DNA from 3 places in the Kocuria sp. PD6 genome. Region 2 is predicted to be linked to each of the others. Evidence: riboswitches for the same ligand, from Rfam matches in the RefSeq annotation. Region 2 holds a riboswitch; each other region holds the start of a gene.
What was found. A riboswitch is a leader RNA that binds a small molecule or an ion and turns the genes downstream of it on or off. The one in region 2 is predicted to bind thiamine pyrophosphate.
Positions count from the first base shown of each region.

Region 1: another riboswitch for thiamine pyrophosphate. It lies ahead of Q9R22_RS07140 (bifunctional hydroxymethylpyrimidine kinase/phosphomethylpyrimidine kinase); the one in region 2 lies ahead of Q9R22_RS06515 (ECF transporter S component).
Region 3: another riboswitch for thiamine pyrophosphate. It lies ahead of Q9R22_RS01850 (3-oxoacyl-ACP reductase); the one in region 2 lies ahead of Q9R22_RS06515 (ECF transporter S component).

Region 1 covers NZ_JAUZUS010000006.1:64,045-68,317, reverse strand. Annotated here, with positions in the region: gene rpmA (50S ribosomal protein L27) at 1-162, opposite strand, end outside; gene rplU (50S ribosomal protein L21) at 209-520, opposite strand; gene Q9R22_RS07140 (bifunctional hydroxymethylpyrimidine kinase/phosphomethylpyrimidine kinase) at 758-2,311, opposite strand; TPP riboswitch at 2,299-2,394, opposite strand; gene Q9R22_RS07135 (Rne/Rng family ribonuclease) at 2,475-4,273, opposite strand, start outside.
Region 2 covers NZ_JAUZUS010000005.1:180,464-184,736, reverse strand. Annotated here, with positions in the region: gene Q9R22_RS06520 (ABC transporter ATP-binding protein) at 1-991, opposite strand, end outside; gene Q9R22_RS06515 (ECF transporter S component) at 988-1,611, opposite strand; TPP riboswitch at 1,670-1,776, opposite strand; gene Q9R22_RS06510 (DUF4235 domain-containing protein) at 1,898-2,170, opposite strand; gene mnhG (monovalent cation/H(+) antiporter subunit G) at 2,298-2,663, opposite strand; gene Q9R22_RS06500 (monovalent cation/H+ antiporter complex subunit F) at 2,660-2,923, opposite strand; gene Q9R22_RS06495 (Na+/H+ antiporter subunit E) at 2,926-3,573, opposite strand; gene Q9R22_RS06490 (Na+/H+ antiporter subunit D) at 3,570-4,273, opposite strand, start outside.
Region 3 covers NZ_JAUZUS010000002.1:54,842-59,114, reverse strand. Annotated here, with positions in the region: gene Q9R22_RS01855 (LLM class flavin-dependent oxidoreductase) at 1-871, opposite strand, end outside; gene Q9R22_RS01850 (3-oxoacyl-ACP reductase) at 873-1,637, opposite strand; TPP riboswitch at 1,683-1,816, opposite strand; gene Q9R22_RS01845 (hypothetical protein) at 2,334-2,555, opposite strand; gene nhaA (Na+/H+ antiporter NhaA) at 2,763-4,154, shown strand.

The DNA of each region.
Region 1 (4,273 bases), on a different contig from region 2:
GCCGCGGCCCACGTTCACGCCCGGGTGGAAGTGCGTACCGCGCTGGCGGACGATGATCTCGCCGGCGTTAACGGACTGGCCGCCGAAGCGCTTCACACCCAAGTACTGGGCGTTGGAGTCACGGCCGTTGCGAGTGGAGCTCGCACCCTTCTTGTGTGCCATGGTGTGTGCCTACCTTCGTTGGAAACGTATGTGGGGAGCCGGATACTCAGGCGTCGATGCCGGTGACCTTGACGGTGGTCAGTTCGGCGCGGAAGCCCTGACGCTTCTTGTAACCGGTCTTGTTCTTGTACTTCATGATCGAGATCTTGGGACCGCGCAGGTCCTCGACGATCTCGGCGGTGACCTTGACGTTCGCCAGGGTCTTGGAGTCGGAGGTGACCTTGTCCCCATCGACCAGCAGCAGCGCAGGAAGCTCTACGGTGCTGCCTGCCTCGCCGGCGACGCGGTCAAGGGTCACGAGGTCTCCGATGGAAACCTTCTCCTGGCGGCCGCCTGCGCGGACAATCGCGTACACCACTTGGGAACTCACTTCTCTCGACATCTATGGACTACGTGTGTGGGTCGGGCGTACTCCTGGAGGACTGCGAATGTCGAGACATCACGCCGCGGTGATCCATGACCGACCGCATTCTCCGCGTGGCTATCGCATCGATTCAGGATGTCCGCCCGAGTGTGCCGCAACCTGGTGCGTGAACTGGATATGACACACACCGGCGCTCGGCACCGACACCCCAGCCTACCCGATCACCCGAAGTCATGCCAGTTGCGCCGCGGCGCGCCGCTCGCCCTCTGGCGACGTCGCCGGGGTCGTCTGCGCGAAGAAAGCCAGCTCGAGCGCGCACGCCCGGTGGAACGCGCGGCGCATGTGCTCCCTGGTGGCCGGGTCCGCGTGGGCGGCCTCCCGGTCCACGATCCCGCGCACCGACTCGGTCGCGGTCTGGAAGTCCGGATCGTCGTATGTGCTGAGCCAGTCGGCGAACGGGTGCTGCGGTCCCGCGACGCGGGCACGACGGGTGAGCTCCGCACCCACGTGGGCGTAGAGCCAGTAGCACGGCAGGATCGCGGCGGAGCCCACCGCGAAGCCGTCCTGACCCGTGCGCGCCAGCAGGAAGTCCGCGTAACTGCTCGTGACGTCACTCGGCGGCATGGGCTCCCGGTCCCCGAGCCGGGCGCGATGCAGCGCGGACTCGACCGAGACCACGGAGGCCGACGCCGCGGCGAAGTGTTCGCGCGAACGCTCGTCCGGGGCGGAGGCCGCGAGCAGGGCCAGCGCCCGGGAGTAGTACTGCAGATATTGCATGTCCTGGTCCAGGTACAGCTCGAACTCGCCCGGGTCCAGGGTGCCGTCCCCGAGGCCCCGGATGAACGCCAGGGCGGCAATGCGTTCACGCACCGGGGCGCTCTCCTCCCACAGTTCGTCGGTGAACCGGGGGCCCTCGGATTCCGCGGCGGCCGTCATCACGAACGCCGGATCCGTGACGAGGTGCTGGACGTGGTGCATGTGGTGCACGGGACCGTTGCCGTGACCCACGTGCAACTCGTCCGCGCCGCGCAGTGCACCACGCAACCATGTGCGGGCCGTGCGGATCGCCTCGGGCCAGTCCCCGGTCCGCGCCACGACCGTGGCCACCGCGGAGGACAGCGAGCACCCGGTGCCGTGGGTGTTACGCGTGTGCACCCTGCGACCCTCGAACAACGCGGCGGGTTCGTCCTGACCGGGGAGCAACAGGGCGTCCGGGGTCGTGTCCCCGGCCAAGTGGCCACCTTTCACGAGGACCCGGGTATGGAACGCCGCCGCGACCGCGCGTCCCTGCTCGAGCGCCTCGTCCCAGGTCGCGGCCACGGGGCGCTCGGCCAGCACCGCGAGTTCCGGGAGGTTGGGGGTGATCAAATTCGCGTGGGGCAGCAGCTCCCGCAGGGCCCGTTCGGCGTCCGGACGCAGCAATCGCCCGCCGGCCGTGGCGACCATGACGGGGTCGATCACGACCACGGGTGCGCGCCCCACCATGAGCCAGTCCCGGACCGTGTCGATGACCTCCACGGAGCCGAGCATCCCCACCTTGATCGCGTCCAGGGTGACGTCCCCGGCGACCGCGTCCAGCTGGTCCCGCAGGACCTGGACGGGTGGGGTGTGTACGCTCACGACGCCCCGGGTGTTCTGGGCGACCACTGCGGTGATCACACTCAGCCCGTACCCGCCCAGTGCGGCGATGGATTTCAGGTCCGCGGCGTGACCCGCCCCGCCCGTGGGATCGGTTCCGGCAATAGAGAGGACGCGGGGTATGGCGGTAGAAGGCGTGGTGTCCACGACAATCCCTTCGCTAGTACGAGCTAGATCAGGTTCGACGGGTGTGTTCTCAGCCGCAGTGCGCAGCACCCCGTGTGTGTGTCCCCGATCATGCCACAGGGGCACCCGGAATCCCGGGTGCCCCTGCGGTGCTCGCGTGGCGACGGATCCAGCCGCCGGTCACTCAGTCCTGCTTGCCGGTCATCGTGATGTCCTGAGCCTTGATGCCCACACCCACGATGGTGGGCTGGTCACCGGACGCCGCGGGGGTCGCGGCCCCGGCCTCCGCGGTGAAACGGCTGACCTGCCGTTCCTGCGTGTACTCGTGGGTCTCCACCCTCGCGGTTCCGGGCGCGGCCGCCGGCGCCACGGCACGCCGCGACCCACGACGCCGTCGGGCCGGAGCCGCCGGCGCCTCCGCCGGCCGGTTCCCGCCGGCGGACGACGCCGCCCCGGAACTCTGCTGCTGCGCGGCACTCGTCTGCCCTGCACTGGATTGCGCAGTCCCGGAGTTCGACGGCGCGTGTCCGGCGGCCGACCGCTTCGACACGGCCTCTCGCGGCTGGGGCGCGGCGTCCGCATCCTGAACGGCACCCTCGGTCGAGGTTTCGTCCTCGCCCGCATCCGTGAACGCGGCGCTCAGCGAATCCAGGGACAGGGCCTCCTGGGTGCCCTCGCTCCCCCGCTGCTCAGACTGCCCGTGGGGCAGTTCGATGACCTCGCCGTGGATCGTGAGGCTCGCGGACGAGTCCCCACCGGAACGGTCCTCGGACCGGGAATCCCCGCGCGAGTCGTTCCCGGAACCGTCCCGGTCGGAACCGTCGTTCTGCACGGCGTTGTCCTCGCCCTGCTGACCGCGACCGCGGCTGCGCTTGCCGCGGCGCTTGCGGCGACGGCGCCCGCCCTCGGACTCCCCGTGGGAGTTCTCGGACGCGTGCTCCCCGCCCTGCTGACCGCGGGAGGTCTGCTGCTCCTGGGAACCGGTGTCCTCGGCCTGCCCGCCCCCGGACTGCGGTGCGGTGCCCTGGGAAGCATTCCGTGCGGCGTCGCCGGACTCGTCGTGGGAGGAGGCCGCGGCGATGTTCGCTAACGCCGTGCGGGTGGCCTCCACGCGCGCCTGGTCCGGCTCGTCCGAACCGTGGTGCTGGTTGCCGTTCCTGGGCTTGTCCTGCGCACCGTTGTGCTGCTTGTTGCGCGAACGCTTACGCTCGTGTCGAGTGCCGCGCTGGTCGGAGGGAGCCGCGCCGGAGCGGCCCTTCAAGGGGTGGTCGTGGACCACGACGCCGCGGCCCGCGCATTCCTCGCACGGCTCGGAGAAGACCTCGAGCAACCCCGTACCCATGCGCTTGCGCGTCATCTGCACGAGACCCAGGGAGGTCACCTCGGCCACCTGGTGCTTCGTGCGGTCCCGGCCCAGGCACTCCACGAGCCGGCGCAGTACGAGATCGCGGTTGGACTCCAGAACCATGTCGATGAAGTCCACCACGATGATCCCGCCGATATCACGCAACCGCAGTTGCCGCACGATCTCCTCGGCGGCCTCGAGGTTGTTCTTGGTCACGGTCTCCTCGAGGTTGCCCCCGGAGCCCGTGAACTTGCCGGTGTTGACGTCCACCACGGTCATGGCCTCGGTGCGGTCGATCACGAGCGATCCGCCGGAGGGCAGGAAAACCTTGCGCTCGAGGGCCTTCTGGATCTGCTCCTCCACGCGCATGTGCTCGAAGAGGTCGTCATCGCCGGTCCAGCGCTCGAGGCGGTCCAGCAGGTCGGGCGCCACGTAGGTCACGTAAGCCTCGATGTTGTCCCACGCCTGCTCGCCCTGGACCACCATGGCGGAGAAATCCTCGTTGAAGACGTCCCGCACGGTCTTGATGGTCAGGTCCGGTTCCGCGTACAGCATCTCCGGGGCCAGCGTCTTGGTGGACTTGGCCTTGTCCTGGATCTGCTCCCACTGCGAGCGCAGCCGGTTGATGTCGTTGGTCA
Region 2 (4,273 bases):
TCAACAAGGTGGTGCCCGGTGCGACGGCGGCGGACACGGTGGTGAAACCACCCGTATCCTGCGCAGACTCCGCGACATCCGAAGCCCTCATGGGCGACGCGGCCGGCGCATTCTCCGTAGGCACAGCGGGCGGCGTGATGCCGTGTGGCGCCGCGGAGGCAGCCGTCTGCCGTACCGCGGGATCCATACCATTCGAGGCATGCACGGGAGTGCGAGTGCGCGGCACCCAGCCGGGGACCCACGTACCCTGGTGCTGCAGCAGGTCCCGGGCGTCCTGCAGGGTCTGCTGCGCGGGGCCGTCGAAGGCCACCCGACCGTCGTCGCCCAGCACGATCACACGGTCCACAACCGGTTCCCACAGGGCCACCCTGTGCTCCACGACCACAAGGGTGGTCCCGTCCTCGCGCACCGCATCGGCCACGGCGCGGCACAGCTGCTGCGCCCCCTCGTGGTCCACGCTCGCCGTGGGTTCGTCCAGCAACAGCAGCCGCGGGCACATGGCCAGGGTCCCGGCGAGCGCGAGACGTTGTTTCTGCCCCCCGGACAGTGCCGTGGTGGGGTGGTCGAGCGGGAGCTCCAGACCCGTGCGCGCGAGCGCTTCCCGCACGCGCGGCCAGATCCGCTCGCGGGGGACGGCGAGGTTCTCGAGGCCGAACGCGACGTCGTCCCCCACGCGCGAGAGGACCACCTGCGTCTCGGGGTCCTGGTGCATGAAGCCCACCGTGCCGCGGGCGTCGCGCGGGTCGACACCCCCGACGCTCAACCCGCCCGATGCGGAACGGCCGTCAGGGTCCTGATCCACACCGGCCAGTGCCTGCAGGAGCGTGGACTTGCCCGCCCCGGACGGGCCCAGGAGCAGGACGCGTTCGCCGGGCTCGATGATCAGGTCCAGGTCCACCAGACTGGGCGTCTCGCGGCCGGGGTGATGCCATCCGAACCCCTCCAGGACCACCCGCGCGCCCGTGAGCTGCACGGTCGGTTCCGCGGTCATCGGCGCACGGCGCCGGAGGCCAGTGCTCCGAGGACACCCGTGGCCTGCAGGGCCTTCATCACGGCCCACATGAGCAACCCTGCGATCACGGCCCCGGAGAGCGTGGTCAGCGCCGCGTAGACGACCTGCTGATCCAGGGCCCACTCGAAGTTGTACATGATGTTCTCGCTCACGCCCAGGAACAGCCCGGATACAGCCCCACCGATCGCCGCGGTCACGGGACCGAACCGGCGGTAACGGGTCAGGAGGAACACGACCTCCACACCGAGGCCCTGCACCAGACCGGAGAGCACCACGAGCCACCCGAAATGCGTTCCCAGGAAGCCCTCGATCACGGCCGCGAGCAACTCGCAGAACAGGGCCGCGCCCGGTTTGCGGATGATCAGGGCGCCCAGGGTACCCGCCACGAGCCAGCCCCCCGCGATGAGCCCCGCGGACGGCGGGTAGGCCACCGTGCCCGCCGAGACCGCCGGGTACAGGAGGTTGGACCACATCCAGAAGATCACGGCGCACACCGCGGCCAATACGGCGGTGACCACGATGTCCACGACCCGCCACGACGAGCTGCGGTTGCCGCTTGTGCGAGGTGTACGGGTGGGGGTGTTACCGACCTGCGTCATGCTGAATCCTCCTGAAGATCCCAGGAGGGGAAGAACACCACCCGCCGTTGCGAGCGGGTCCTTGAGATACTCGACTCCCTAGCGCCGGTACGAGCCGGATCAGGTTCGAGGGTCTGCGCTCACGCGCACTCTCAGCGCCGCGGTGGCGCTCCCCTGTCGTTGAGACGCCAGTCTAGACCACGACGGCGGGTGGCCGGGCATCTCGCGTGCCCGGCCACCCGCCGTCGTGCGTACGTCCTACGCGGCCCCGGCCCACCCGTACAGGGGGGGCGCGGGACCCGCCGGCTCAGATCTCGCTCTGGGAGCTGCGGGAGGGATCGGAGTCCTTGGACTCGAACTTGGCCACCTGGCGGGAGATCCCCACCTTGATGACGGTGCCCACCACACCGGTGATCACGGCCCAGATGATGATGTCGGTCCAGGCCTCGTCCGGGTCCGGGTTCTTGGCGGGGGGCTCGTTGCCCGTGACCTGCTTCCACACCGCGGACAGGCCCTTATTGGCCAGGGCCACGCCACCCAGGGACGCCACCGTGCCGAAAATGTCCATTACCTTGTTCATGAGGTTCTCCTTGTCTTGTGGGTGCCGGCGGCACCGGGCGGCCGACGACGTCGTGCTCGTTGCCCAGCATACGAAGCGCCGGGCGCGACGGGGCGGAAGGAACCCGGTCCCACCGAGAATTACGTCCTCAGCGAGATTCTTCCTCGCCGACGCGAGCGACGACCTCGCGCAGCTCGTCCTCCACGAGGTTCTTCTGGTTCAGGTGCTTGGAGCGGTAGGCGGCGCGGCCCACCATGTGCGCGGACACGGGCACCGTGAGCAGCTGGAACAGCCACGCGAGGATCATCAGCGGGATCATGCCGGGATTGCCGCTCTCGATCGCCACGGCCGTGAGCAGCAGGAGCAACCCCAGGACCTGGGGTTTGGTGCCGGCGTGCATGCGCGAGAGCAGATCGGGGAAGCGCACCAGACCCACCGCCGCGGCCAGGGACATGAGGGACCCCCCCACGAGGCACAGCAGCGCGATGACGTCCAGGACGGTGTGCCAGTTCATGAGCGCTCCAACCCCACATTGCGCGCGACCGTCACAGACCCCAGGAAGCCCACCAGGGAGATGATCACGAGCAGGATGATGTTGCTGGAGTGGTGGTTGTACACCATCTCGATGGCGAGACCCGCACCCACGATCGCGAGCAACACGTCCGTGGCGATCACCCGGTCCAACAGGGACGGGCCCTTGGCCAGCCGGTAGATCGTGCCCGCGGCCGCCACGGTGAGAATCGCACCGCACACCCACACGGCGACGTCTAACATGGTCATGGCCGCTCCTCCCCACGGCCGTCCAGGGCCTTGTTCATCTTGGTGGTCGGCGACGCGACGGCACCGGAGGCGTCCGCGCCGCCCGCGTCACCCGAGGCCTCCAGTTTCGCGAGGTCCTCCTTGGAACCCATGATCTTGATCCACGCCGCCTCGATATTAAGCGCGGACTCCCGGAACGACTCCGCTTCCCCCGGCGTGGAGACGTCCAGCACGTGGAAGTACAGGATCCCGTTGCCGCGATCCACCTCCACCACGAGCGAGCCCGGGATCAGCGCCATGGTGTGACCCACGGCCGTCATGAGCAGGTCATTGTTCTGCCGCAGCTTCACCCGCAGCACTGCGTTGTGCACCTTGGGGCCCTGCATGAGCGCGACACCGAACACGTGGATGCTGGCCCGGGCCACCTGCCAGATGAATGTGACCACGAACAGCGCGAAATGCAGGACGTTGAACCGCCCGGACAACCGCACCGGGGGCAGCGTGAGCGTGCGGGTCACGAGCACCGCGAGGATCAACCCGAAGACCAGGTTGCCCACGCTCCAGTCACCCCACAGGGCACCCCACACGACCACGAGCCACAGGATCAGGGGCAGCTCGGCCCGCAAGGAGTTCCGGGAGCGTCGCTGCATCGGGGACGTACTCATCGGCCCTCCTCGCTCACACCACCGGGACCCACGGGGGCCAGCACGGCATTGACGTATCGATCCGGATTGCTCAGGTTCTCGGACGCGTTGTCCGCGAGATCGAACAGCGGCCCGGCGAAGACTGTGAGTGCCACACCCACCGCCACGAGCGCGGTGGTCGCGCCCACCATGGTCCCGGGCAGCAGCACCACGGGGGACCGGCCGGAGAAGCGGCTGCCGGACTTGCCCGCCACCGCGCGGGACGTGCGGGGGCGGCGGCCCTCCGCGGTGGTGGCGCGCAGCACGGGGTCCGGGTACTCGGCGTCGTCCACGTTGCGCAGGAACACGCGGTTCCACACGCGGATCAGGGCCATGAGCGTGAGCAGCGAGACGAACACGGACACGCCCACGAGTAGGTAGCTCAGCCACGTCCCGGCCTCGACACCGGCCTCCAGGAGGGCCACCTTGCCCAGGAAGCCCGAGAACGGCGGGATGCCGCCCAGGTTCAGGGCCGGGATCATGTACAGCACCCCCAGCAGCGGAGAGATCTTGAGCATCCCGGCGAGGCGGTCCACGTTGGTGGAGCCACCGCGGCGCTCGATCAGCCCGGCGACCAGGAACAGGCTGGTCTGGATCACGATGTGATGCGCGATGTAGTAGACCACCGCGGCCAGGGCGGCCTGCGTGCCCAGTGCGATGCCGAAGATCATGTAGCCGATGT
Region 3 (4,273 bases), on a different contig from region 2:
CGGAACCGGGATCACGCCCGGCGCGGGCCACTTCGGCCTTCACCGCCGCGTAGTACTCCTGCGCGGCGGGCAGGTCGTAGGCCACGGCGTAGATCCCCTCTGCAAAGTCGGCCGCGAGTGCCTTGCCGGGCCCGGAGGCACCCGCTTGGAAGAGGACCGGTTCCCCCTGGGGGGAGGGCGGAACCGTGAGGGGTCCATCCACCAGGAAGTGGCGGCTCTCGTGGTGCAGGCGGTGCAGCTTGGAGGGCTCAGCCCACCGGCCCTCCGGGTCTGCGGTGACGGCGTCCTCGTCCCAGCTGGCCCACAGGGCGCGGGCCACCTCCACGAACTCGCGGGCGCGCTCGTAGCGCTCATCCTTGGTCGGCATGGCCCGGTAGCCGTGGTTGCGGGCCTCGGAGTCCCACATGGAGGTCACCACGTTCCACCCCGCTCGCCCGCCCGAGATGTGATCCAAGGACGCGAGCATCCTGGCCGCGTGGAACGGGGTGAAGAACGTGGTGGACACCGTGCACACCAGGCCGACGCGCTCGGTGGCCCGCGCCATCGCGGACAGCGCTGTCAGGGGTTCCAGGCTCCAGCGGGGCCCGCCGGAGACGTCACCCACGCTGTGCCCGTCCGCGAAGAACACCGCGTCGAACAGACCGCGTTCGGCAGTCCGCGCGAGCTCCTCGTAGTAGGCGATGTCCGTGAGGCGGTGCACCGGGGAGCCCGGCGCGCGCCACGCGGCCTGGTGGTGGCCGGCCCCGTAGAGGAAGGCGTTGAGGTGCAGCGTCCGGGCGGGTGTCCCGGGCGGCTGGTTCACCTGGGTGGGACGGGTGGACGCCGCAGGGGCGGCGGACGGGGTCCGCGCGGTGTCGTGCGGGGCGGCCATGTCAGTCCATCACCAGTCCACCGTCGACCACGAGGTTCTGGCCGGTGACCCCGCGGGACCAGTCCGAGGCGAAGAACAGGGCGGTGTCCGCGAACTCCTCGGGGGTGGTCACGCGGCCCAGGGGAGTGCCGGCGGCAATGAAGTCGAAGACCTCGTCCGGGGTGGCGGCGCTCGCGTCCGTGGTTCGCAGCAGGCCGCCGGAGATCATGTTGACGGTGATGCCCTGCGGGCCGAGATCTTTGGCGGCGGTGCGGGTGAGGGCGAGCAGGGCGGCCTTCGCGGCGGTGTAGTCGTGGTAGGGGACCACGGGGTTCTGGAAGAGGTTGGTGCCGATGTTGATGATGCGCCCCTCACCGGCCTCCATCATACCCGGGGTGACCGCCTGCATCACGTTGAGAGCGCCCACCACGGCGCCCTGGAACTGCTGCGTAAGGTTCTCGGCGGTCAGGTCCTCGAGGGTGGGTCGGGCGTCCCCGTTGAAGCTGAAGTCCACCAGGGCGTTGTTCACGGCCACGGTGATGGGCGCGCCGAAGTGCTCCCGGGCCCGGGCGACCATGTCCCGAACCTGGTGGGCGTCGGTCACATCCGCCTGGACCGCGAGTGCCCTGTCCTCCCCGAGTTCGCTGACCAGCGCGCGGGCCCGCTCCTCGCTGGAGTGGTAGTTCACGACGACGCGCGCGCCCTCCCGCGCGAACGCCCGGCTGAGGTGCTCCCCGAGCCCGCGGGCTCCGCCGGTGACCAGGACGATGGTGTTCTCGATCCGCATGCTCACTCCTGTGGCTCACGGCGAAGAAAGCGGTGCGCCACCTGCGCGGTGCGACCGTGACATCCCTTCGCCAGTACTAACTGGACAGGTTCAACGGGTGTCATCTCAGCCGCTGCGGTCCCCCACTCCGTGCCAGGTGGGCGAGAAGGGGGAGGGTGGCGGCACCCCGTGTCACTGGTGGTCAGTGTAGTCAAGGAGGTTTGGCGAGGATCAAGTGAGCGGATTGACCGAGAAGGATGGGGTCGCAGGGAACCCTGATAGGAAAGTGGCGAGACCAAATAACCGGCAGCGCGCTCGGCGGAGGGGCACGGCAGCCAGAACGGAGACGGGTGAATGTCACACCCAACAGCCGCTTCGCGGGCAAGGAACGTCGGATGGGTGCTGTGGCTCGCAGCGGTACTCGCCTGGATCGGAGGGCTTGTGGCGGAGCGACTCGTGTACTCCGGATCCCTGTCCTGCGAACTGGGCGACGGAAGCTCGATCTACGGTGAGCCGGGGTGGAGCTGGGTGCCACTGGGCCACACATGCACCTGGGAGAACGTGGGCGGCGTGACAGTCGTGGACGAGCCGTCCATGATGATTCTCGTACCGCTGCTGGTCCTGTTCCTGTGGGGAATCAGCCTGATGTTGACTCGTGTTTCCAAGCCACAGCCGCACCGCAGTCCGGGATAACCGGTCCCGCCGGTGGCAGCTCGGTCAAGACAGGCCGTTGCTCGCGGGGCGGCGCGCCGCTCGACGGCGCTGTGCCGCGACTTCTGCACGCCGTTCTTGCACCGCCTTGGTGAGAAAGATGACGGCGAAAAGCAGTTCCAGGGTCATGAGCAGCCATGATTCCCGCGCTCCAATGAAGGTGATCACGAAGAGGGCCACCATCGCGGACCCCAGGATCAGCAAGCCCACCGAATTCCGTTTCAGCATGCCCCCACCGTAGGCAGGTCACTGCCAGATCGTCTCGTGTCCCGGGTCGCAGCGACAGAGAAGCCGAGTGGGTTGCTGCGGGACCACCTTCTTGAAAGCCGCCCCGCGTGCGCCGCGCAAAAGCGCCCTGCTACCCTTGCTGGCTGGTGTGCCGGGAAGTCTGGTCGGCGGTAATGAGCGTGATGCCCGTCGACATTGGAGAAGTCCATGCCCCTGCACCACACGACCACCCCTGCCCACCGTGAGCCCGGATCGCCGGAGCCCGTGGAGCGGGAAGAGTCCTCCGGCTTCGTCTCGGAGCCCGGTTTCTTCAACCATCCTGAGCTCCCGTGCGAGCCCGACCACCCCTCGGGCGGTGTCCTCTCCCGCCTCCAGGACGTCCTGCGCCGCGAGACCGTGGCCGGCATCCTCCTGGTGGTCGCCGCCGTCATCGCCATCGTCTGGGCAAACTCGCCCTTCGCGGAGAGCTACTTCGCGCTGCGGGACCTCGAGGTCGGTTACGAGCCGTGGCACTTGAACCTCAGCCTCGGCGCCTGGGCCGCGGACGGACTGCTCGCGATCTTCTTCTTCCTCGTGGGCCTGGAGCTCAAGCGCGAGTTCGTCGCGGGTGATCTGCGGGACCTCGGCAAGGCAGCGGTGCCGATTGCGGCGGCGGTGGGCGGCGTCGTCCTCCCGGCTCTGATCTACGCGGGCGTTAACCTCGGCAGCCCCGAGACCCTGGGCGGCTGGGCGATCCCCACCGCCACGGACATCGCATTCGCGGTGGCCGTCCTCGCGATCGTGGGCTCGCACCTGCCCAGCGCGCTCCGCCTGTTTCTGCTGACGCTCGCGGTGGTGGACGACCTGCTGGCCATCACCATCATCGCGATCTTCTATACGGATGAGGTGCACGTGCTCCCGCTGCTGCTCGCGCTCGTCCCGCTGGCCGTGTTCGGGCTGCTCGCACACCGCTTCCCCCGCTTCTTCGCGCACCGCACGTGGGCCGCGTGGGTGATCTTGGTGCCGCTGGCCGTGATCACGTGGGCCCTGGTCCACGAGGCCGGGATCCACGCCACGGTTGCCGGCGTGCTGCTCGGTTTCGCCGTCCCTGTTCTCGCGGGGAAGGCCTCCGGGGAGCCCGTGGAGCTCGCCGAGCACCTGGAGCACCGCGTCCGGCCCCTGTCCGCCGGGTTCGCGGTGCCGGTCTTCGCGTTCTTCTCCGCGGGCGTCACGGTGGGCGGCTGGGACGGATTGACGACGGCGCTCGCCGCCCCCGTCACGCTCGGCATCATCGCGGGACTCGTGCTGGGCAAGCCCCTGGGCATCATCTCGGCAACGTGGCTCACCACCGTGCTCACCGGACGCAAGCTGGACCCGTCCTACCGGTGGATCGACCTGGTGGGGATCGCGCTGCTGGCCGGGATCGGGTTCACGGTGTCTCTGCTGATCTCGGAGCTCAGCTTCGACCCGTCCGCAGCCGCAGGGGACCAGGCCAAAGTGGCCGTGCTGACCGCCTCGGTCCTGGCGGCCGTGCTGGCCGGCGGTGTGCTGGCGGTCCGCAACCGCCGCTACCGCAGCGCGTCACCCCGGGTGTTCGGGAACGACGCCGCAGAGGCGTAGGGACCGGGGGCTTCCGTCCCCTGCGGTGGTCGTTGCGGAGGGCATGTGCCGGGCGCTTCCCGGGGCCGAAACTGTGTCAGTCGCGAGGTCGGGTCGCGTGGAACGGGGCCGTGCCATGG